DNA from 2 places in the Paenibacillus sp. YAF4_2 genome. Region 1 is predicted to be linked to the other one. Evidence: riboswitches for the same ligand, from Rfam matches in the RefSeq annotation. Region 1 holds a riboswitch; the other holds the start of a gene.
What was found. Region 1 has a riboswitch for cyclic di-GMP ahead of AB4Y93_RS26845 (cache domain-containing protein). Riboswitches for the same ligand answer to the same signal wherever they lie in the genome.
Positions count from the first base shown of each region.

Region 1 (11,549 bases):
TAACAGCAGCGAGGGCTTCACTATTAACACCTGGCCACTGGTCAGCTAGAAATTTACCTAGCTCACTGAATGTGCGTGCTTCATCCTCGACAAGTTTTCTGCCTTCAAGTGCTACGCTGTCCAAATCGATTCCAGACAAAGCCTTGCCAAAAGATCCTTTTAATCCTCGATCGAGTACAGGCTGTACCCATGGTCTAAGCAATAGACAGTCTTTAGCAGATACAAGATGCAAAGTGGAGCGCATAAGGGCGATCCGCACAGCTTCACGATTTTGAATTAGAGTAGACAATTGTGACTGCTCAAATCCATTCAGTCTTGTCCAAAGAGAGTAATATGGCGCGTTTGGAGCTTGAGCCTGCAGGCCGATAAACCATTCCAATGTATCAAGTACAGACATATTCGAACGCGATAACAGCATTTGCCTTGCGAGCAAAGCTCGATTAATAGCCAATGCACTTAATTTAGGTGTCTCGTAAGACATCCAGCATCCACCTCTAAATAGGATCATATTTCCATTAAGAGTATCTTTCTTTCTAATAAGTTACAAGACGCAAAAGGTGAAAAAGCTGTCGAGAGCATGTTCAATTTTCCATGAAAATTTAGGAGGCGTAAATAACCTATTAACGTTATACTATATCTTTTTTGACAGGAACAATTACTTATACATTAAGTGAAAAAAGCCGAATCCAGAAGCCTTGAGGCTCACTGGATTCGGCCTTTTTTATCGGGAAGATACTGCGGTGGTTGATGTCTTCACGGTCTTGCTTCGTTTGCCTGCGATCATACTTACGCAGGAGACGATTAAGAAGAGGACCATGGCAGCGGCAGCGTATCTGTACATCTCTGCATAGCTTGTAGCGGATGCAATAATGCCTAGCAGCATCGATCCAACAGCAACGCCAAGGTCAATGGTGTTGTAATATAAACTGTTGGCAAAGCTTGTTTGATGTGGTGCAGCCTCGCGCAGCATCCATGCTTGTGTCGTCGGCTGAATGGCACCAAAGCCAAATCCGTACAACAAGGCCGAGATAATAATGAGTGGCATCGAGTGTGCATAAGACAGAATAATCAAGCTGGCAATGACGATAAATGCGGAAGGTATAAGGACGAGCATTGGTCCGCGACGGTCGAATAATTTGCCGGATATCGGACGAATAACAAGAACGGTAAACACAATAAATAAGAAGAACAAGCCGATCTGCTCAATATTTCGTTGTGCGCCATACAAGGCAATAAAACCAAGAATACCGCCGTAAGTAATCGACATCAGCATGTTTAACACGGCAGGTACCATCATGCGAGCTGTCGAAGATGAGCGCTGTCCTTGATCGGCAGTAGTCTGAACCGGAGCTGGTTGAATTCTGGCAGGCTGCTGCGGAATACTACGTGTAAGCAAGAGAAGCGGAATTATTATGACAAGGGCGATTGTACCGATAACTGACAAGGTAGTAAATCCGGATTGTTTGATGACAGAGAGACCAATCATCGGACCAAGCGACATCGCTAAGCTTGTGGAAATACCGAAGTAGCCGATCCCTTCACCCGTTCTTTTCTTTGGAATGATCTGTGTAACTAAAGTAGGGATAATTGTACTAGTCATCCCGAAGCCAACCCCGAAGACAGCCCGCAGAATTAATAAAACAGTCATCGATTCAGCGAATGGATAGAGGATAGTGGCTATTGTTGCGAGAACAAGTCCGGAAAACAAAATCACGTTCCGATGAACGACACGAAGCAGCGGCGTCATTGCAAAACGTGTAACGATCGCTGCCAAGGCGAACAAGCTGGTGACAAGACTTAAGGTGAAGTTATCTGGATGAAATTGTTCTTTTGCATAAGTAGGGAACGGAGACAGCAGCATTTGCAAGCTTAGAAATAATAGCAAATAACTGGCGGTCAACGTAATAAAAGATTTCGTCCAAAGTTTCTCTGGATGTATGTTCATGGTGTATCATTGCTCCTTTTCATGCTCCAATAAGCTGGTTGTATGGTCGTTAAGTTTTCTTAGCAGTTGGTTCATAAGCTCATATTCCTCGATGGACATCACTTGCGCTATCTCAGCAATGGTGCTGTATTCAATAGGTTCAATCGCATCCGCCGTTTCTTTGCCTTGCTCGGTAATAAATACCTGGAAAGAACGGCGGTCATGCTCACTGGCACGCTTCGTCACAAAGCCTTTCGCCTCTAGCGTATCTAATATACGAGTAGTCGTAGGCTTATCCTTGCCCGCCCGATCTGCAATTTCCTTCTGAATTAAACCGTCTTCCTCCCGTACGCGGAATAGAACAGCCCATTGTTCGGGGGTCAGCCCAAATTCCTTGATGCGGCTCGCAAAGAAATTCGTAAGCTTCCGATAGGTGGCACCAAGCAAGAAGCCAAGCGAATGATCCAATCCCTTTTGATGCATTTTACTCACGCTCCAAATTAGTTGTTACAACAACTATATCTCTGACAACTAATTTTGTCAAACTGCAAATACAGGATTGGAATTTCTGAAATGGGGGAAAATAAGCGGACTACACATAGAGGAGTAAAGCCAAAAATGAGAAAAAAATCAGCATGGATCCATACGTTATGGATCGCGGCCGTTTTGTCTTTGCTGGTCGCCCAGCATCCGGCTGACGCGCTGGCCGGGCCATTTCATTTTGGATTCAAGAAAAGTGTAGGCGGGCAGCTGCCTTCGATTAATGAAGAGGGCTTCAAAGATGTGGTAATGAAGCATGGAGCGATTTTTCTAGGGGACACGACCAAGAAGGAGCTGTATCTTACCTTTGATAATGGGTATGAGAATGGCTATACGTCTAAAGTGCTTGATGTGCTCAAGGAGAAGCAGGTGCCTGCCATATTTTTCGTAACGGGGCATTATGTGAAGGATCAGCCTGAGCTGGTGAAAAGGATGACGGCCGAAGGTCATCTTGTAGGTAATCATTCCTGGACCCACCCAGATATGACTCAAATCTCAGCTGAACAAATTCGTACCGAGCTGGAGAAGGTGAAGGAGCAGGTCAATACGCTGACCGGACAGCAGGCCATGACTTATTTGCGGCCGCCAAGAGGGATTTTCAGTGACAATGTGCTGGCGGTAAGTAAGGAATCCGGCTATACAAACGTATTCTGGTCCGTTGCCTATAAGGATTGGGATGTGAACATGCAAAGAGGAGCGGGCTTCGCCTACAATCAAGTGGTCGCCCAGCTTCATCCCGGAGCGGTCATCCTGCTTCATACCGTGTCCAAAGATAATGCCGCTGCGCTCGGATCGATTATCGACGAAGCCCGCAAGCAAGGTTATGAGTTTAAGAGTTTAGACCAAATGTCTGTAAAGACCTATGGCAATTAACGTGCAGCTAGGTGCTCGGACGGTTCAAGAATAACGGACCAACCAAACGGATCTTCTACTGTACCTCTTTGAATACCGGTCAGCATGTCGTACAGCTTTTGCGACAGCTCGCCGGTATTTCCTTCGTTAATGACATAACGAGTACCTTCCCAAGACAGTTCCCCGATTGGAGAAATAACCGCGGCAGTACCTGTTCCAAATGCTTCGACAAGACGACCTTCTTGATGAGCTGCAACAACCTCATCGATTGACAGCTGTCTTTCAACAACAGGCACATTCATATGTTTCAGCAGACGAATGATCGAGTCACGTGTAATGCCATCGAGAATGCTGCCGTTCAGTGCAGGTGTTACTACAGTACCATCAATGTTGAAGAAGACGTTCATGCTGCCTACTTCTTCGATATATTTGCGGTGAACACCATCAAGCCATAGCACCTGAGAAGCGCCATGAGCATAAGCTTCTTCCTGCGCTTTCAAGCTTGCTGCGTAGTTACCAGCAGTCTTCGCATTGCCGACACCGCCGCGTACTGCGCGAACGTATTGGGATTCCACATGGATTTTAACGGGATGAATGCCTTCCGCGTAGTAGGAGCCTACCGGAGACATGATGATCATGAACATGTATTGCGTTGATGCATTAACACCAAGCTGTGCTTCCGTTGCAATAACGAAAGGACGTACATACAGGGAAGTTTCCGCATCAGATGGGATCCAGTCGCTGTCTGTCAGAATAAGCTGCTTCAGCGCTTCAAGCGCCAGCTCTTCGTCTACTGCAGGAATGCTAAGACGTGCATTGGAACGATTAAGACGTGCCATATTCTGTTCCGGACGGAACAGACGGATTTTGCCATCACCGGTTAAGTAAGCTTTAAGGCCTTCAAAGATTGTTTGACCATAATGGAACACTTTGGCTGCAGGATCAAGCGAAATCGGCTGATAAGGCACGACGCGCGGGTTATACCAGCCAGTAGCTGCATCATAATCCATAATGAACATGTGGTCGGTATAATACTTGCCAAATCCAAGCTCAGATGCTTTTGGTTTCGGTTTTTTGTTCGTAGAAAGTTCTATTGTGATGGTTGGTTTCATCGTATTTGATCTCTCCTTGTTGCTAGTTATAGTTGAATCGTACCATGCCAATCGATATATTTAAAGTATCTGTTTTATTGTGAACACATACCGAAAAGGTATATTGGGGGCTGGCTATGGATATACGACAGTTAAGGTACTTTCTGGCGATCGCCAGAGAAGGACAAATCACTCGTGCGGCGAAAGCGCTCAACATGGAACAGCCTCCGCTGAGCCGTCAGCTAAAGCTGATGGAGGATGAACTTGGCGTCACGCTGTTCGATCGAAGTGGAAAAGGGCTTGTTCTGACTCATGCGGGTGAACTGCTGCAGAATAAAGCAGAACGGCTGCTGCAGGAATTTAACGAGACCATTCATGAAGTGAAAGAGCTGGATGCCGGGCTTCACGGCACACTCGCGATCGGCTCTGTCGTGTCCTGTATTTCCTTGCTTCCAAGGCCTATTGAGCAATTCCGCAGGCTGTATCCTAACGTCACATTCAAAATATGGGAAGGGGACCATTTTATCCTCGGCAGTCTGCTAGAGAAGCGGGATATTGAACTGATTGTTGCGAGGATCCCTTTCGAATCGACCTTACATACACAGCCATACTCTGTCTTGCCGCTGCCGTCTGATCCCTATGTGGCCGTACTTCCGTCCGGCTGGGTAAGTGACCCAGATAAGAACACCTTATTAATGAGCGAGCTGGCGGATCTTCCGTTTCTGACTCTTAAAACCGACAAAACCATCGCCATGCATCACCGCGTTATGATTGAGGCAAGAGCACATGGCTTTGAACCAAAGGTAATCTGCGAATGCTCAAGTGTAGCAATCATCGTAGCGTTGGTAGCAGCCGGCATTGGAGCAACCGTATTTCCGAAGTCGGTCATGGCTTCTTTTCCTCTTCCATCTATAAAGATGCTCACGATATCAGATGCAGATTTTCAATCAGATGTCGGTATTATTTGGCTCAAGGATCGGTATTTATCCAGAAGTGCACAGAACTTCATCCAACTGTTCGAAGAATGAGAAAAACTCCTATCGGAGTACTTCGAAGATGAGCGACCGCGTTTAAGCGGAAGTTTTTATCGCCAATCGGAATGATTTTTATGGCTTTAAAGAACTTATACATTCCGATGTGGTAAAAAAAAGGATGCAGCATCGTATGCTGCATCCTATTCTTTAGTTGTTCACTTTGATCTCAAGCAGTTCATATTTAATGATACCAATCGGCGCATCAACTTTGATGATATCTCCAACTTTTTTGCCCATTAGCGCTTGGCCCAGCGGACTCTCATATGAAACTTTATTATTAAATACGTCTGCTTCTGCGGGACCAACAAGGCGGTATTCGATTTTCTCAGATACCTCAATATCGTTCAGAACAACGCTCGAGCCAACTCCAACCTTCGTCGTATCAACCGAGTTAGATACACGTGCGGTCTTCAGCATTTTCTCCAGCTGCGTAATTCTTGTCTCCATAAAAGCTTGGTCATCCTTGGCCGAGTGGTACTCGCTGTTCTCTTTTAGATCGCCATAGCTGATGGCTACTTTAAGACGATGTGCAAGCTCGGAACGTTTGACGGTCTTCAGCTCTTCGAGCTCTTCCTCAAGCTTCTTAAGACCTTCGGGTGTTAGAATGATTTCGTTTTTTGCCAAACCCCACAACTCCTGCCATTTATTTGTATCTTCTGAATCGCTTTCTACATCTTACACTATCCATGGTGGAAAAGAAACTTGGGTATAGCTCCCAATTGCGCGGAAAATCTAACAATTTTCTAACTTTAAAGCAATGGAAAACTCAAATTTATAGTGTAGGATAAGTCGTGCTGGCATCACGTTAATCTTTTACTAAGTGTGACCTCGCTCAAAAATGCATAAAGGCGTGAAAGGCGGGGACGCAAAGCCACGGGTCTAAGTCGAAGCAGGAAACTGCAGCTGGTATGATCGCCGGGCTGCTCACGAAGAGCAGAGGTCTTTTTGTTGTGCCAACCGACAACAATGAGAGGGTGCATATAACAGATGAAGAAGAGGTTCAAATTACCCCGAATATTCCAGACACGCAAGATCGCGCATCGCATGTTGATTACCACGCTGATCATCGCCGTTGCGATCGTCGCGTCCATGTCTGTTGCGTTATTCCTTTCCAACTCTTCCTTATTCAAAAGCCAGATCAAAAAGGATCTTGCCCTGCAGGCGGATGTAATTACAGCAAGGATGGACGAGGAATTACAGTCGAAAGTGACCAAAATAAATGCATTAGCAGGCATCGGACAATATTATGGTCAAGATGCACAAAAGCATGACGAGTTGATTCAACATTTTATAAAAGAAAATCCGGATTTAATGTCCCCAGGCTTTTCCCTCGACATGACGGGCAAGAATTTTACCGTATCAGGAACCGGTGACCGGATTGATGTATCTGAACGTCCTTATTTCAAATCCGTATCAGAAGGTAGATTAACGGTTAGTAATCCGCTCGTGAACAAAGTTGATCCTTCCAAAGTTTCTATTGTCATCGCCGCACCACTTATGCAAAACGGCAAAGCTTATGGATTCTACATATTTGGTTATGAGATCAATGCTGCAGCTGCAATTGTTCGTGATACGAAGGTTGGTAAAACAGGTTATGCCATCTTAATGGACAACAATGGCCTCGTTATCAGTCATCCGAGAGCAGATTTGGTCATGAACAAAACCGTATATGACCTGAATATGCCTGCAACTGTGGAAGCATTCGAATCAGCGAAACAAGGACACGATACCAATTATTCCTTTACATTTGATGGCGTGAAAAAAATCGGCTATGCCGAAGCGACAAGAATGGTTATGTGATTCAGCTGTCGATACCGGAGAAAGAAGCGATGAAGCCGGTTACGGATATGCTGTGGAAAACAATCGGAGTTGCATTAGTCATGACGCTGTTGGCGTTGATCGCTACCTATATCTCCGCAACCCAAATGGCGACACCAATTGTATACATAACGAATGTGATTAAAGTGCTTGCAAGCGGCGATTTAAGGCCTAGGCTTGAAGTGAAAACGAAAAATGAACTGGGCACTCTTGCAGATCATATGAATCAAATGCTGGATTCCTTCTCTGACACCATTGGCAAAGTAAGCTTTGCTGCTGAACAGCTTGCCGCATCCTCGGAAGAGCTGACGGCAGCGTCTGTTGATTCGGTCGATATTTCCAGTCAGATTGGTGATGCGATTCAAAATGTCGCAACAGCTGGAGAGAATCAAATGGTGGCGGCTGAACAAACCTCTACAGCGATGGAAGAGATGGCTACCGGTGTGCAGCGGATTGCAGAATCGTCCTCTGTTGTTGCAGAAGCATCTCAAACCTCGCTGGATGAAGTTCAGCTTGGACAAGTTGCTGTTACGCATGCCGTTGAACAAATGAAGCTGATCCATACATCCGTTGGCAATTCGGCTGAAGAAGTCCGAGAGTTGGAATTGAAATCGAATCAAATCGGCAATATCGTGTCGGTCATTCAAGAGATTACAAATCAGACGCAACTGCTGTCGCTTAACGCTTCCATTGAAGCAGCAAGAGCAGGGGAGCATGGCAGAGGATTTGCTATTGTGGCAAATGAAGTGAAGAAGCTGGCGGAGCAATCTGCTCATTCAGCGTCTGAGATTACGAAGCTGATTCAAGAAGTACAAGGAACAACGGCAAGAGCGGTACATGCGATGAATCAAGGGGTTGAAGATGTTGGAATCGGCTCGGAGCTGATCAATGAGGCTGGTGAGGTATTCGGCAGGATTACGGCGACCTTCCAGGAAATCTCGAGCCAAATCCAAGAGGTATCGGCTGCATCGGAACAAATGTCAGCAGGTACGGAAGAAGTGACAGCGTCTATGACAGAGATTGCGACAATGACTCAATCTACCCATAGTCACTCCCAAAGTATCTCGCTGGGCTCTCAAAAACAGCTTGCATCAATGAAAGATATTTCTGCATCTGCGGAAGATTTCAGCCATATGGCCCAGCATTTGCAAGAAGTGCTGTCGAAGTTTAAGACTAGATAGAAAATTTTGATTCTTGCTGCGAGAAATGGTACATTATTGAAGGATTGCCATTCAGCGATCATAATACTATTCGCACAGGGAGAGATCTAGATGTCCGTTGATGCTTATTTGAACTTTGATGGGAATTGCCGAGAAGCGGCGGAGTTTTACGCAGTTGTATTCGGTTTGGACAAGCCTAAGCTCATGACATTTGGTGAAGTGCCGCCACATCCGGATTATCCATTGCCTGAAGAAGCCAAAAACCTGATTATGCACACTCGCCTGAACATTGGCGGAAGCAATGTGATGTTCTCCGACATCTTCCCTGGTATGCCGTTTACTCTAGGCAACAATATTACACTGGCGTATGTAGAGAACGAAGAAGAAAAACTTCGTACGGCATTTAATCGATTGAGTGATGGCGGTACGATCGTCATGGAGCTGCAAGAGACGTTCTGGAGTAAACTGTATGGACAGGTTACCGATAAGTTTGGTATTCAGTGGCAGTTTAACTTGGGAATTAACGAATTCTAATACTTGTCTAACAAAATAGGGGAACCAGTTGTCTATAAGACAAGCTGGTTTCTTTTTTTATATTGAAAAAGTGGCTATTCCCATATAAGAACAAATGTTCTATAATGGTGATATGGATAACACTAAGAATATGAGATTGTCGAAGAGGGGAACACCATTGGCTGAGCCGTTAAAAGAAATGTATCATGAAGCTTTTCTAAGGCAGTTTACCGATAAATTAAAGGCCGCATACCCGTTATTTGATATAGAATCGTTTGTATCACAGGTAATGAATGAAGCGTGGGAACAATTGGAGTTGAAAGGACGGATCCGTCAAATTGCAATCGTACTTGGTAAGCATTTGCCTTCCGATTATGAAGATGCGTTAGCTGTTTTGTATGCCGTATATGAGGAATGCTCAGGTTTTCCTTATTTATTTTTCCCGGATTTTGTAGAGGTGTATGGAGGGGCAGAGGAGCATTGGGAGCTGTCTATGCAAGCTTTAGAACGATTCACTACCAAATCTTCGGCGGAGTTCGCCGTTCGTGTGTTTTTGCTTCGTGACCCGAAGCGAATGATTCGCCAAATGCTAACCTGGGCACAACATCCGGATGAACATGTACGCCGCTTGGCAAGCGAAGGCTGCAGACCGCGACTACCGTGGGGACAAGCACTTCTTGTCTTTAAGAAAGATCCATCGCCGATTCTTCCAATTCTAGAGTTATTGAAGGAAGATCCATCTTTGTATGTCCGTAAGAGTGTCGCCAATAATCTGAATGATATTGTTAAGGACCATCCGGATGTTGTTATCGAGACAGCCCGCAGATGGAAGGGTCAGCATCCCTATACGGATTGGATTATCCGGCATGCCTGCCGAAATTTGATACGCAAAGCTCATCCGGAGGTACTTGCTTTGTTTGGCTATGCGATGGAAGCAGCTGAATCAGATCCGATCATCATTTCGGCATCCTTGCATGCTCGTCCAGCGTTGTTGGAGATTGGAGATAACTGCCGTCTGGAATATGAGCTGCAAGCCAAAGACGGTGAGCCGATGCATCTACGGATTGAATACGGCATAGATTTCGTGAAATCTGGAGGGAAAGCTTCTCGTAAGCTGTTTCTCTTATCAGACAAAACCGTTCCAGGCGGCTCAACACTCTCTGGCAACAGAATTCATCGTTTTGCAGACCTATCAACCCGCAAACATTATGCTGGAGAGCATCGTATCGCCTTGTTGGTGAACGGAGTTGAAGTGGCAAGCTCGACAGTTGAGCTGGGTGCCGCTGAAGTAGAGTGAAAAAACAGAAGAGCTATGTCGCAGCCTTAGGCTTCGGCATAGCTCTTTACTTTGTATTGGTAGAAGGCAGCAGAGTATTTCTCCATGACTTGCGCTTCGCGGACAAGCTGAAAGCCATGCTGCTCATATAATTGGCGAAGGGAAGGGCGATCAGAGGCACAATCCAGCTTCAGATAGCTTTTATGTAAGTCATGTGCACGATTCTTCGCAAATTCAAGCATGCTGCTAGATAATCCGGACTTTGCATATTTTCTTCTGATGCACAGCTTGTGGAGATAGAGGGAGTCGTTCGACAGATCCTCCGGCCAGAAGAAGCTGTCTTCTTCTTGTAAGATCATGACGGCCGCGAATTCTCCGCCAATTATGGCTGCATACACGTTGTCTATGGTTAGGCTGTGTAATAGTTGATCTAGGGTTAGATCGGCTTCATCCCACATCGGAACGTTATTCTTAGCGATCCATCTTGCCCCTTCAGTCAGGACTTCTACAAAAGTATTAAGTTCAGTATCATGAATATTTCGAATTGTTATTTCCATTTTGTACTGCCTCCCTTTAGAAGGAAATCATTCCACCTCGTTCGTCAAACACGGCAGTGGGATTCCACGCCAATTCCCATAGATTATTTTCCGGATCTGCGAAGTAAGCCGTCCGTCCTCCCCAGAAAGCATCGCTAGGTTCTCGTAATATTTTTCCGCCAATTTCCCGGATTTGTTCAATGGTGGAGTCTACTTGAGAAGGCTCGTCCACATTAATGGCATACGAAACAGCAGAGTAAGATTGTTTATCCTGCGTGAACGTTACGCCGGCATCGCGGGCTAATTCTTCAATCGGGAACAAAGACAGGATTACTCCTGCTGTAAGAAACGCGGCATAGTTATCCGAGCTTGACAGAGTCTCTTTCCATCCCAAACGTTGGTAAAATGCACGAAGTGTAGGCAGATCATAAGCACCAACAGTTATTAAGCTGACTCTTTGTGGAATCATTGGTGATTCTCCTTTTAAGTAGTTATGATGAAAAGCTTTACAACGTAACTATATAGGTTGTAGTAAATGGTGTTGACACGAAGTGCTTTATGGCTCATTAAGGAAGTCATTAAACATTTTATAATAGTCATTTGTCTTAGGGAATTTCGTTCTTAATATGTCAAAGTCCCGCCAAAAATGATCTTCGTCAAAGCCTTCGAAATCGAAGATATTAAATCTTGCTAAGTTATGGAAAGCGAAAGAAAATTCCCATAAATAAGGATGCTGATTGCTTAGAAAAGACCCTCTTCCGGCGATTGCCCTCATGTCCAGAAGAGAAGCGTAAAGTAATCTCTT
Region 1 is NZ_JBFRCT010000015.1:102,127-113,675, reverse strand. It holds gene AB4Y93_RS26880 (winged helix DNA-binding domain-containing protein) at 1-481, opposite strand, end outside; gene AB4Y93_RS26875 (MFS transporter) at 722-1,945, opposite strand; gene AB4Y93_RS26870 (MarR family winged helix-turn-helix transcriptional regulator) at 1,952-2,407, opposite strand; gene pdaA (delta-lactam-biosynthetic de-N-acetylase) at 2,543-3,337, shown strand; gene AB4Y93_RS26860 (branched-chain amino acid aminotransferase) at 3,334-4,428, opposite strand; gene AB4Y93_RS26855 (LysR family transcriptional regulator) at 4,545-5,435, shown strand; gene greA (transcription elongation factor GreA) at 5,589-6,065, opposite strand; cyclic di-GMP riboswitch class I at 6,271-6,369, shown strand; gene AB4Y93_RS26845 (cache domain-containing protein) at 6,429-7,241, shown strand; gene AB4Y93_RS26840 (methyl-accepting chemotaxis protein) at 7,238-8,440, shown strand; gene AB4Y93_RS26835 (VOC family protein) at 8,531-8,953, shown strand; gene AB4Y93_RS26830 (DNA alkylation repair protein) at 9,111-10,229, shown strand; gene AB4Y93_RS26825 (GNAT family N-acetyltransferase) at 10,256-10,765, opposite strand; gene AB4Y93_RS26820 (VOC family protein) at 10,782-11,213, opposite strand.

Region 2 (11,549 bases), on a different contig from region 1:
ACCCTTGGGATAACCAAACGTTGTTTGATTTCAGTGGTAATGCCTTGTCTTCCTTGTCCGTGTTCAATGAAGCTACACCAACGAACCTGCTTACAAACGGAAGCTTTGAGGCGAACGGTTATACCAGCACGCCTTCAGGCTGGAGTGTTTGGGCCAATACAACGGCTAATCTAAGCTCTATCAAGACGGAACAGCCGGGTGTAGTTGGCGATTATAAGCTGACCTTGTGGAATTCGGCAGCGTATAAAGCTTCAACGTATCAGGTGAAGACAGGTCTTACGAATGGTACTTATTCCTTAACAGCTTGGGTATTAAATAGCGGCGGGCAAAATTCAGCTTACATTTATGCCAAGAACTATGGAGGCACCGAGAAGCAGACGGCTCTGCCGGTCAACACAGCCTCATGGGTGAAGGTCAGAATCGACAACATCCAGGTGACCAATGGCCAAGCTGAGATTGGTATCTATTCGGATGCTAATGCGAACAACTGGATTAACATAGATAACGTGAAGTTTTTCAAATCGTACTAATTCATACTTCAGAAGAGCATTCTGTTTCCTTGTTCTTAAGGCAGGCAGAATGCTTTTTTCCTTGATTCAGCAAACTTTCAGTTTACAGGTACAGGAAATGATGGTTTTAATGCCGAAAAATACTTGGATTTGCTAGAATATAACTGCAGCTAGGTGGGATCACAGTTGAACTGGGACGATGAGAACATTCGATGCGTATTCAATTCCTTGGAGCGGTCGCTCCCTCTCTTTATTGAGACTATTGGATATAGTGCCTGGGAGCTCATGTTTGCCAGACCCGATGGTTATCCGTATTACCACTGGCTCTATACGATTAGTGGGGAGGGCAGCTTTGAAATGGAGGGGAAACTCTTTGCGCTGACAGCTGGGAAAGGTGTTCTGCTCACTCCCTTTACGCCCCATAAGTATCATCCTCTGTCGGATTCGGACCGCTGGTCTACGATCTACATTACATTCGGAGGTACCGCTGCATCCGCCATATTGGATGCGCTTAACATGAATATGTCAGCCATCTATACGGAGGAGGCCGATCAGGTATCGTTCGCGGATGTAGTTGGCGAAATGCTTCATAAGGCCGACCGGGATGCTGAATTCTCGGGCCTCGAATTCTCCACAGAGCTGTACCATTTTCTAATGCTGCTAAGAAAATTCGGAATGCGTAATGACCAGCCCTCGCTGTCGCAATACTATGATAAGCTGCGTCCGGTTGTACAATGGATGGAGAGCAATTGCTCGGCAAACGTTGGCCTGCCGGAAATCGTGAAGCAGGCTCAAATCAGCGTTTCTTATTTGAATGAGCTGTTCCGGGATGCCTTCGGCATGAGCCCGTATTCCTTCCTCATTCAGCTGCGGCTTCGGAAGGCGAAGAAGATCATGGTCACGAATCCTGGTATGGCCCTTAAGGAAGTGTCCTTGCTCGCCGGCTTTAACGACGTCAGTCATTTTGTCGCTACCTTCCGGAAGAAGGAAGGGATTACCCCTGCTAAATACCGCGAGCTGCATTTATCTGCGCAGGTGGAAGAATAGTACTATAAGGCTGCCGAGGGATCGGCAGCTTTTTTGTATGCGCATATTTCAAAACAATCTAAATATATTGTAATACGATAAATTTTGTGGTAAGTTCAATTTGAAAATAATGAAGTGAGGTGCATGTTGTGAAACGAGGGACAACACTCTTTTTAAAGGTCGCTGTTATTCTCATTGGAATCCCCATTCTGGCTTTGTGTATATTTGCGGTACCGGAGATTGCCAATTATACAGCCGAATTATACCCAGATGATACTTATCTCAAATACTTTGTGTTTATCGATTTGTATGCCGCGGCGATACCTTTTTATATTGCTTTGTACCAAGCGTTTAAACTGCTCGGCTATATTGATAAGGATCAAGCTTTCTCTGAATTATCTGTGCAAGTCTTAAAGAATATAAAATACTGTGCAATAATAATCAGTGGCATATATGTGCTAGGCTTGCCGCTCTTCTATCTTTTTGCTGAGAGAGACGATGCCCCAGGTGTCATAGTCATTGGATTGGTCATAATTTTTGCCTCCATGGTGATCGCCGTGTTTGCTGCCGTTCTCCAGAAGCTCTTGAAAGAGGCTATTGATATAAAATCAGAAAACGACTTAACGATCTGAGGTGATTAACTTGGCCATAATAATTAATATTGATGTCATGCTGGCTAAAAGGAAAATGAGTGTTACAGAGCTTTCGGACAGGGTCGGAATCACGATGGCTAATCTCTCCATTCTAAAAAATGCAAAGGCCAAAGCGATTCGACTATCTACTTTAGAAGCGATTTGCAAGGCTTTGGATTGTCAGCCTGGCGATATTTTGGAATACAGAAGTGAGGAAGACTCACAAGGGTAATGCTGGTAATACTATAGGAACAACGACAAAGGCTGCCGGCATAATTGGTGGCTTTTTTTTGTGTTAAACTTTCTTCCCTGACATACAGTTGTCAGGGTGACCATCGTAAGATGAATGTATAAGTTAACTACAGAAACCGGAGGTAATTGAAATGATGGATTTGAATACGCATTGCCTGAGATTTTACGACTTTCACGTATGGGGGAATAAACGAATCTTTAATCGCTTAAAGGAGCTTCCGCGTCACCTATACAAACAGGAAATTCAAAGCGTGTTTCCATCGGTGGCGAAGGTTATGGTGCATATATACAAGGTTGATTGTGGTTGGCTGGATATCTTAATGGGTAAAAGTATGAGGGAGGCTATGGAAGCATCGGTTCCAATCGAGGCAGATGCAGAAGCTAAAAGTCTTGAAGAACTGGAGGCTATGTACGATGAATTGTCCATTAGATTCAGAGCCTATATTAGCCAGCATGAGGATCTTGAGAAAGAGGTAGTTCTGGATAATCCTTACGCTGGAATATTGAACACCAGATATTCAGAATTCGTTATACAAGTTGTGAATCATGGTACGTACCACCGAGGCAATATATCGGCTATGCTTCACCAAATGGGACACTCCTCTGTGATGACGGAATATGGGCTTTTTATGTACCATGAGGAATAGATAACTTACAAATTTTTCAAACAAACCATGCTATAATGGGTTTTATGTTCCATTACTCTACATAAAGGGAGTTGTTAATGATGTTTAAGCATATTGAGGATTTTGTAGCAGCTTGGCAGCATGAAACGGCAGCAACTGAACGAACGCTGGAGATGCTCACAGACGAGTCTCTGAGCCAACAGATTACAAGCGAGAATCGTACGCTTGGACGTCTTGCCTGGCATCTTGTACAGACGGTACACGAAATGCCAACGCGCACGGGATTGTCTTTCGAAGGACCAAGGGAAGATGAGCCGGTACCAGCATCTGCAGTAGACATTGTGGCAGCCTATAAGCGGACTTCGCAAGGACTCCTTGATGCTGTACAGTCCAGTTGGAAGGATGAGAATCTGCACCACTTGAGCGAGATGTACGGTGAACAATGGCCAAACGGTTTGACGCTTGATATCCTCGTCAAGCATGAGATTCATCATCGTGGTCAAATGACAGTCCTGATGCGTCAGGCCGGTCTTCGTACCCCGGAACTTTTCGGCCCAACGAAAGAACAGTGGGCAGAGTTCGGAATGCCGGCTCCGGTTATTTAGAGTAAAATGGATATCCCGCTTTGGCCGTTTGGTTGAAGCGGGATTTTTTAAATGGCCTCAAGAGCATTGGTTTCGTTTTCAAATATGAGTAGGCTATCCGGTACATTTTCTCTTTGTGCTGCGTGAGACTATAGAAGGCAGCATCCTCGACCCGGGTCGCGGCGGCATCCTTTTTTTGTGAAATATTGTCATATAGTCTTGACGATCTAGGACTCCAAGGGTACCATGGGATTTAATGTCATTGGAAGTAGAATACAGATAGCAGAACTGCTTTCGGAAAGGAGTTTAGTCTGTTATTTATCGAAAAAGAACGATTTCTGAGCGGATGGGAACAGTTTAACCGTCAGAAATGGAATTGTGAGACACAGCTGCTAAAATTCCAAGCGTCGAACTCTGACGCATATTGCGAGAGCTTGTTTTTTCTAGATAAAAGCGGAAAACTATTTTTGCCCCCGCTTAATCCCTATCATCCTACCTTATTCCAGCCGACGCCGAGCAGCAAGGCACAGCGAATTACGAAGCAATGGCATGAAACGGCGAATTTGCTTATTGATGAGCTTATTGCTAACGGCAGCTCGAACAGCTTTGTACTACCGCCCGAAATAACCGATATCCGGCCATTTCTTTGGCGGGGTTTCAAGGCCGATATTAAATATACGTATTATGTTAAGCTGCCTTATTCAATTGAAAGCGCAAGCCCGGCGATTCGCAACAAAATAAAGAAAGCGGACGCACAAGGCTATTATTCGACAAAGACAGAGGACATGTCCGCCGTTTACCAGTGTCTGGCGGGAACCGAGAAGCGTAAAGGGTTCAGCCATCAGCTGTCGGTGGACGATCTTGAGCTTGTGCGCGGTTTGCTCGGAGACGAAAGCTTTCGTTGCTACGTTTCTTATTCAAAAGAGGGTGAGCCGGTGAGTTCCAGCGTTACGATCGTGAATCATGAGGGGCGAGCTCTGGGATGGATTTCGGCAACCAAGAGCGAGCATCTGCGTAATGGCGTCGTTCAGCAGCTGCAAAACTGCGAATTTACCGATTTATCATCCATAGGCATTGAAGAATTTGATTTCTACGGAGCGAATCTTTCTTCCGTTGCCGCTTCTAAGGCGGATTGGGGTGGCGAGCTTCGCACCTTCTACGGGGTCAGGCTACCTGGTTATAAGGAAATTGTAAGAGCAGGACGTGATTGGTTGACATCGTCCCAATTGCTAAAGCGTTAATAAATGCTGGCTCTAAATAAGAGCGGCGCACCATTAGGACATGAAGCTGTCCCGGTGCGCCGCCTTTTGTATTATAAATAAATATGCTCAACTGTGTGCTCATCAATATAAAATGAATCTTCTTTATCTATGACTTTAGCCCCATCGAAATAAGGTTTGAGGCGTTTCACTACAATATGGGCATCCTCTAATGAGGAGTTCGACAGCAGGATGAGTACCTGGTTGTTCTTCGTCAGGCCGATATAGTCAGATTCTCGCAGCAGACCGTTTATCGTATCTAGCAGCGATTTATCGTCGATAATCCCGTCCGACAATGCGAGCAGTGCAAAATTAGCGTTAAATTTACGCTTGGCTTGCTGTCTGGAGCGCACCACAGCTGTAAATACTTCGGGTTTGAGTACCGGTTTATCCTCAATATAACGCTCCGTTTGGCTAAGATATAAGCTGCGGATATTGCGCGATAGGGAAGAGTTGATCAGCTCATGGTCGATATCGATGGCATCCAGTGCAGATCCGGGTTTAGTCTGCTCGGCTTGGCTGGCCTCTGTAACCTTAGCCTGAACATGCAAAGACTGCGAGAACCACGCGAAAGTACGCTGCAAGCCTTCCTCAAGCGAAAATTTTGGCACCCAACTTAGCGACTGCTTCAACAAGGAGTTGTCCAGCCTAGAGCGGTAAATATCTCCGTAGCGCGTCTCCTTTGTTACGACTGTGGCAGCGGGTTGCATTGACGTTAAAATCTCGATCAGCTGATTAACTGAATTTTCCGTATTAGTAGATAGATTCATAATTCCAGTCTGCTGGGACAAGCTTCCCATATAAATAACGTCAGCAACATCCTCGACATAGACGAAATCACGCGTCTGTCCGCCGTCGCCGTAGACGACAAGTTCTTTGCCATCACGCAACCGTTCCATGAAAATTGAAACGACGCCGCCCTCTCCTACAGAGCCTTGACGCGGTCCATAAACGTTGGCAAATCGGAAGCAAAGCGTGTTCAGCTCATAAAGCTCATTCCATTTGGTGCAATAGTATTCACCAAGCAGTTTGTTAATGCCGTACGGGGACACCGGCTGGCAAGGGATTTCCTCAGATAACGGAATCTGGTCGTTTAAGCCGTAGACAGCAGCTGAAGATGCAAAGATGAACTTCTTGACTTTGTGTTTGACTGAGAGCTGAAGGATGTTGGTGAGGCCCAGTATGTTCGATTTCGTATCGGCATAAGGGTTTTCCATGGAGGTAACGACGTTAATTTGGGCAGCCAAGTGGATGACCACATCGATTTCATGGTTCTGGAAAATTGATTCGCAGACGGTGCTTTCGACATCTGCAATATAAGAAGTGTGCCTGAACGGACAGTTTGTAACATTCCCGGATGACATGTTGTCGATAATGATTACTTCATGGCCTTCCTTGAAAAATTTCTCCGCTACGAAGGAGCCAATAAAGCCATAGCCGCCGGTTATTAATATTTTCAAATGTTCCACCTCATATAGTAGTAAACAAGAATAAATAGTCCTTTATTAAGAAACCCTTATAAGGGTTTCATATGGTCCTATTGAACTACAAAAAAACCTTCTCAGAGGACTTACAGTTTGGATGCTGGCTTTCAAACTCATCATACTGGTTTAGGAATTCATTGTAAACAGTTTCAAAAAAATGGGCTTAAAATCTATTGAAAACTGTTGCTATATTACTAGAGGCATGCTAATATTTAGTTAAATATTACTAATTTCATACACCTGATGTCGAAAAGGCAAACCGTGTGAAAATGCGGGACGCAAAGCTACAGGGGCTTGTGGATTTCATCCATGTGCCAGCCAGTTTCCAAAACTTTTCAGGTTCTTATTACAAGAGCCAATGACATTTCATTTGGCTCTTTTTTTGTTGTTAATTTACCATTTTATACCAATTAAATATATCGAAAACAACGATAACGGCAAACCAAGCGAAAGCTTGGGACGCAAAGCTACAGGGGCTAAATGGGAAACCATATGCCAGCCAGTTTCCGAAATGTTTTCAGGAATAGCTATAGGAAAATCCTGAAACATTGGGATTTTCCTATTTTTTTTATCAAAAATAACGAATCGGGGGCATGCGATATGATGAAGCAATGGGCTAAGAAAGTGGTGCTGATGGTAATGGCAATGGTTGTTGGCTTTTTGTTTCTTCAATTCATGCCCGTCCAGAAAGCATATGCAGCTGAGGTTCTTAATGTAAAATCTTTCGGAGCAAAAGGCGATGGCAAAACAGACGATACGACAGCGGTGACGAAAGCATTGTCGCAAGGCGCAACATCTAAAACGACGGTATACTTCCCAGCTGGCACTTATATCGTTAATCCTACGAATGCTCTTCAAGTAAGCGGTGGAATGAAAGTGACAGGCGACGGCGCAAGATCGATCATTAAAGCAAACGCGACATTCGGGTATGAACTGATGCACGTTGCAGGAAAAGATATCGAAATAAGCGGCCTTACGCTGGACGGCAACAAACTCGTTAACCGCGTCCTCGTTATCGAAGGCGGCAGCGAACGTGTAACCATTAAGAACATGGTTGTAGCTAACGCTTCGCACAGTACAAATAAAAGCAGCGATTTTTACTCGGGAGTTTTGTCAGGCATTCTCGTATACGGCAACACGAAATCGATAACAATCGACAACACGGAAGTTAAAAACATCGTTGCAGTCAATATGGTAAGCGGCAGCCTGGTTGCAAGAGGTATCTATGTAACAACAACTTGGGGCAAATCGGAAACGGCAGCGAGCAATGTAACGATCACAAACTCGTATATCCATGATATCGGACCTGCTGATGACGGTGACGGCATCTACTATGAAGATCCGAACATAGATAACAATAATGGCACGGATACAAATAGCGTTATTGCAAACAACAAATTCGAAAACACGGCTAAGCGCGCAATCAAAATTTATGCACAAGGCATTACGGTAAAAGGAAACACGATCGTTAACTCATATCTGTCGAATAACTACTACAAAGGTGCTGACAAAGGCCAGCTTGCTCCGGATATGTTCTCGGCAATCAGCATATATGGCAGCAACAACACGATTACGAACAACACGATTAGCGGTAAAGGCAGCTTTTACGGAGCAATTGAAGTCGGCGCTTCGAAAACAGTGAGTAACATTACTATTTCGGGTAACACGATTATTATGGGCTCAAAAAGTGTAGTAAGCGGCAAAACGGCAATCCGCCTCGGCAATATTTCGAACTTCACAATTATAGGCAACACGATCGAGAATGGGGAAAGAGGAATCTGGACTTGGCAAAATGCCGAGGACGGTACAATTTCGAATAACAAGATTGAAATGGTAAATGGCGGCGGCATCGACCTGACGACTTACCTTGAGCAATATATCCAAAAAAATATCACGTGCACGGCTAATACGATTCAAGCGACAAACTTCCTTATCCAATTGGCACCTACGAACGTAAACGTCGTTACCCTTTAATAAAGAAATAGAAAAAAGCCCCCGAGTCTAGCGCAGCGCGCAGGATTCGAGGGCTTTTTTAGTTTGATGACAATAGCCGACATTTGGCTTCATACGCAGAGATATTTTAAATGAAAGTTGTGTTAATATAAGGCTAATATCTCTTAGATTTACAGAATGCCAGAAAAGAATCGACAACTGGAATTAGAAAAATCAATTTCTATTTATTTACATCGAGAGATTGGGGGATTATAATACATCAGGATAGGCTTAATCTATCGTTTTCTGAGATGAAAATCGGCTATAGGATGCGGTTTTCTATTCCTTTTGAACTATTTTATATACATAAAGGGCGGATGCCTTCATGATGGTGGGTAAGGGTATTTTTGTCGTCTCCCTTGATTTTGAACTCTATTGGGGAGTAAGAGATATTTATGGAATAGAACGTTATAAGAGTGGCATGGCGAAAGAGCGGAATCTCATTCCGCAAATGCTGGAATGGTTTGAAGCTGGCGGCATTCATGCGACTTGGGCAACTGTGGGGCTGTTATTTTTTGAATCGCGGGAGGAGTTGCTGCAAGGATTGCCGGCATTAAAGCCTTCTTATGAGGAAACGAATTTGTCGCCTTATGCTCATATTGAGAGTGCTGAGCTGGGATTAAAAGAAGAAGATGATCCGTACCATTATGCGCTGTCACTGATTCGATTAATTAGGGAAACGAGTCATCAAACGGTATCAACGCATACGTTTTCGCATTATTATTGCAAGGAAACGGGACAAAACAAGGAGCAGTTTGCTGCTGATCTTGAGGCTTGCAAGGCTATTGCAGCGAAGCGGGGAATGAAGCTGGAAAGCATCGTATTTCCGCGGAATCAGGTGAATGAACAGTATTTATCGCTGCTGCTGCCGGCCGGTATTAATGTATATCGTGGCAATCCACAGCATCCAATTTATAAGCAGGGCTACAGTACTGGCGATTCGTCTTTCCGCAGAGCATATAGGCTGCTGGATACGTATTGGAATTTGTCAGGTTATCATACGTACCCGGCTTCGTCCGTCGGAGCAACGCTTCCGGTCAATCTGCCAGCAAGCCAGTTTTTACGTTCCTATTCCCATAAGCTCAAACGGCTCGAGCCGCTGCGACTGAAACGGATATTGGACGGGATGACCTACGCGGCGAAGCATAATGAGGTGTATCACTTATGGTGGCATCCTTATAATTTGGCTGACGAGCAGAATGCAAATATGCGTTTTCTAGAACGAATCATCAGTCACTATTGCAAGCTGAAGGTAGAATACGGAATGGAAAGCATGAATATGGAAGAGCTCCGCGATAGGGTGCTCGCAAGTGCAACATAGATAGTTATTCAATGATAGAGGTGAAACTGATGGATCTGGCGTTTTTGCTGCAAGCTGTTCGAAGATATTTTATTGCATTTTTTATAGTAATTGCTATTTGCATTGGCGGCGGATTTGCCGTTAATACATTCATGACTCCTTCCTATCAGGCATCAGCAAGCCTTGTAGCGAGTATTTCCGCGTCAGGCGACGCAGGTATTTATAATGAATTTTTGGCCAGCCAGCTATTGACAAAAACGTATGAAGATACGCTCAAGAGTTATTTTATAGCAAACAAAGTGAAAGAAAAATTAAATACTTCGCTGTCCGCAGCAGACTTGCTTAAGAAGGTGGAGACGAGAACCGATCCGGAGACGCTCGTCGTCAAACTGATGGTGAATGATACTAACCCAAAAGATGCAGTGGCAATTGCAAACGCTTTTGCTGAAACGTATGTGAGCGAATCGAAGTCGATACTCCAGTATGCGAATATGACGCTGCTTGATCGTGCCAATATTGAACAAGCCTCTATTCCGGTAAGTCCGAAGAAAGCTTTTAATCTAGCAATATCGTTGTTTATCGGGGTATTTCTAGGACTGAGTATCGCTCTTCTGTTGGAAACGAGAAGAATGGCAAGGAAGAGAAATAGGATGGAACTCAGCGCGGCTTATGAAGAGAGCTCTTAAGTTAACGGGTATCTATAATAAATGATAGGAAATGAGGAATGAAGATGATTCGCTTTGCAATCGTAGGCTGCGGTCATATCGCTAATAAACATATCGAAGCAATCAACCAAGCCAATGGTGCGGAGCTCATTGCGCTTTGCGATACGAATCCGGTAAGGCTGGAACAACTGAGAGAGACTACAGGAACTGCGGTTTATGCTGACATGAGGGAGATGCTGGCAAGCGAGCCTGCCATTGACGTTATTTGTATTTGCACGCCTAGCGGATTGCATGCGGGACTTGCCGCTGCAGCGGCGGAGGCGGGCAAACATATCGTTATCGAGAAGCCGTTGTCGCTTACGATAGAGGACGCGGATTTGATTACAGCTGCCGCGGAAGCAAACGGCATTAAGGCTGCAGTTGTTCATCCTAACCGCTATCGTCCGGCAATCCAGAAGCTTAAGCAGGCGCTTGAGTCGGAAGCTTTCGGTAAGCTGAGCCATGTGAACGCTACGGTTCGCTGGAATCGCGGTCAAGCGTATTATGACCAAGCCGCATGGCGGGGGACAAAAGCGATGGACGGCGGCGTTCTGATGAATCAGGCGATACATAGCCTCGATCTGCTGCAGTGGCTGTTCGGGCCGGTTGTACAATTAAAGTCAATGGTCGACACACGAATTCGGAACATTGAAGCTGAAGACGTAGCTGTAGCGACCTTACGGTTTGCCAGCGGGGCGCTTGGCGTTGTTGAAGCGTCGACGACGATTTACGAGAAGAATTTGGAAGAATCGATCAGTGTATTCGGCGAGGACGGTTATGCGGTGATCGGCGGGGTAACGGCAAATCTAGTCAAGCAGTGGAAGAGTGCGAGAATGGCTCAGGAGTCCATAGATGCGCTTATAGCCGAGGTAGACGCCGATCCAAACGGCGTATCCGGGCATCAATGCATTATTGAAGATATGATTGCAGCTATCAGGCACAACCGTAAGCCTGCAGTTACGGTTGAGGACGGCAAACAAGCCGTACAGCTTGTGATCGATTTCGTCGAGGACGGAAGCCTAGTATAAGGATGAACGCAGGAATCGGGAGGGAAATTATGATAACGGAATCGATTCAAACGAATGAGCTGAGCGAGCAACTTATCGACAAGTTGAATAAAAAGACGGCTGTCATTGGCGTAATCGGACTGGGGTATGTTGGTCTTCCTCTTGCCGTCGAGA
Region 2 is NZ_JBFRCT010000005.1:216,916-228,464, forward strand. It holds gene AB4Y93_RS14055 (glycoside hydrolase family 53 protein) at 1-530, shown strand, start outside; gene AB4Y93_RS14060 (AraC family transcriptional regulator) at 696-1,556, shown strand; gene AB4Y93_RS14065 (DUF2975 domain-containing protein) at 1,685-2,167, shown strand; gene AB4Y93_RS14070 (helix-turn-helix domain-containing protein) at 2,178-2,399, shown strand; gene AB4Y93_RS14075 (DinB family protein) at 2,551-3,066, shown strand; gene AB4Y93_RS14080 (DinB family protein) at 3,144-3,650, shown strand; gene AB4Y93_RS14085 (GNAT family N-acetyltransferase) at 4,097-4,870, shown strand; gene AB4Y93_RS14090 (NAD-dependent epimerase/dehydratase family protein) at 4,942-6,348, opposite strand; cyclic di-GMP riboswitch class I at 6,616-6,702, shown strand; cyclic di-GMP riboswitch class I at 6,799-6,883, shown strand; gene AB4Y93_RS14095 (glycosyl hydrolase family 28-related protein) at 6,973-8,346, shown strand; gene AB4Y93_RS14100 (polysaccharide deacetylase family protein) at 8,690-9,685, shown strand; gene AB4Y93_RS14105 (YveK family protein) at 9,715-10,350, shown strand; gene AB4Y93_RS14110 (Gfo/Idh/MocA family protein) at 10,395-11,396, shown strand; gene AB4Y93_RS14115 (nucleotide sugar dehydrogenase) at 11,426-11,549, shown strand, end outside.
Region 2: it holds a riboswitch for cyclic di-GMP, as region 1 does, so the genes downstream of both, AB4Y93_RS14095 (glycosyl hydrolase family 28-related protein) here and AB4Y93_RS26845 (cache domain-containing protein) in region 1, are expected to answer to the same signal.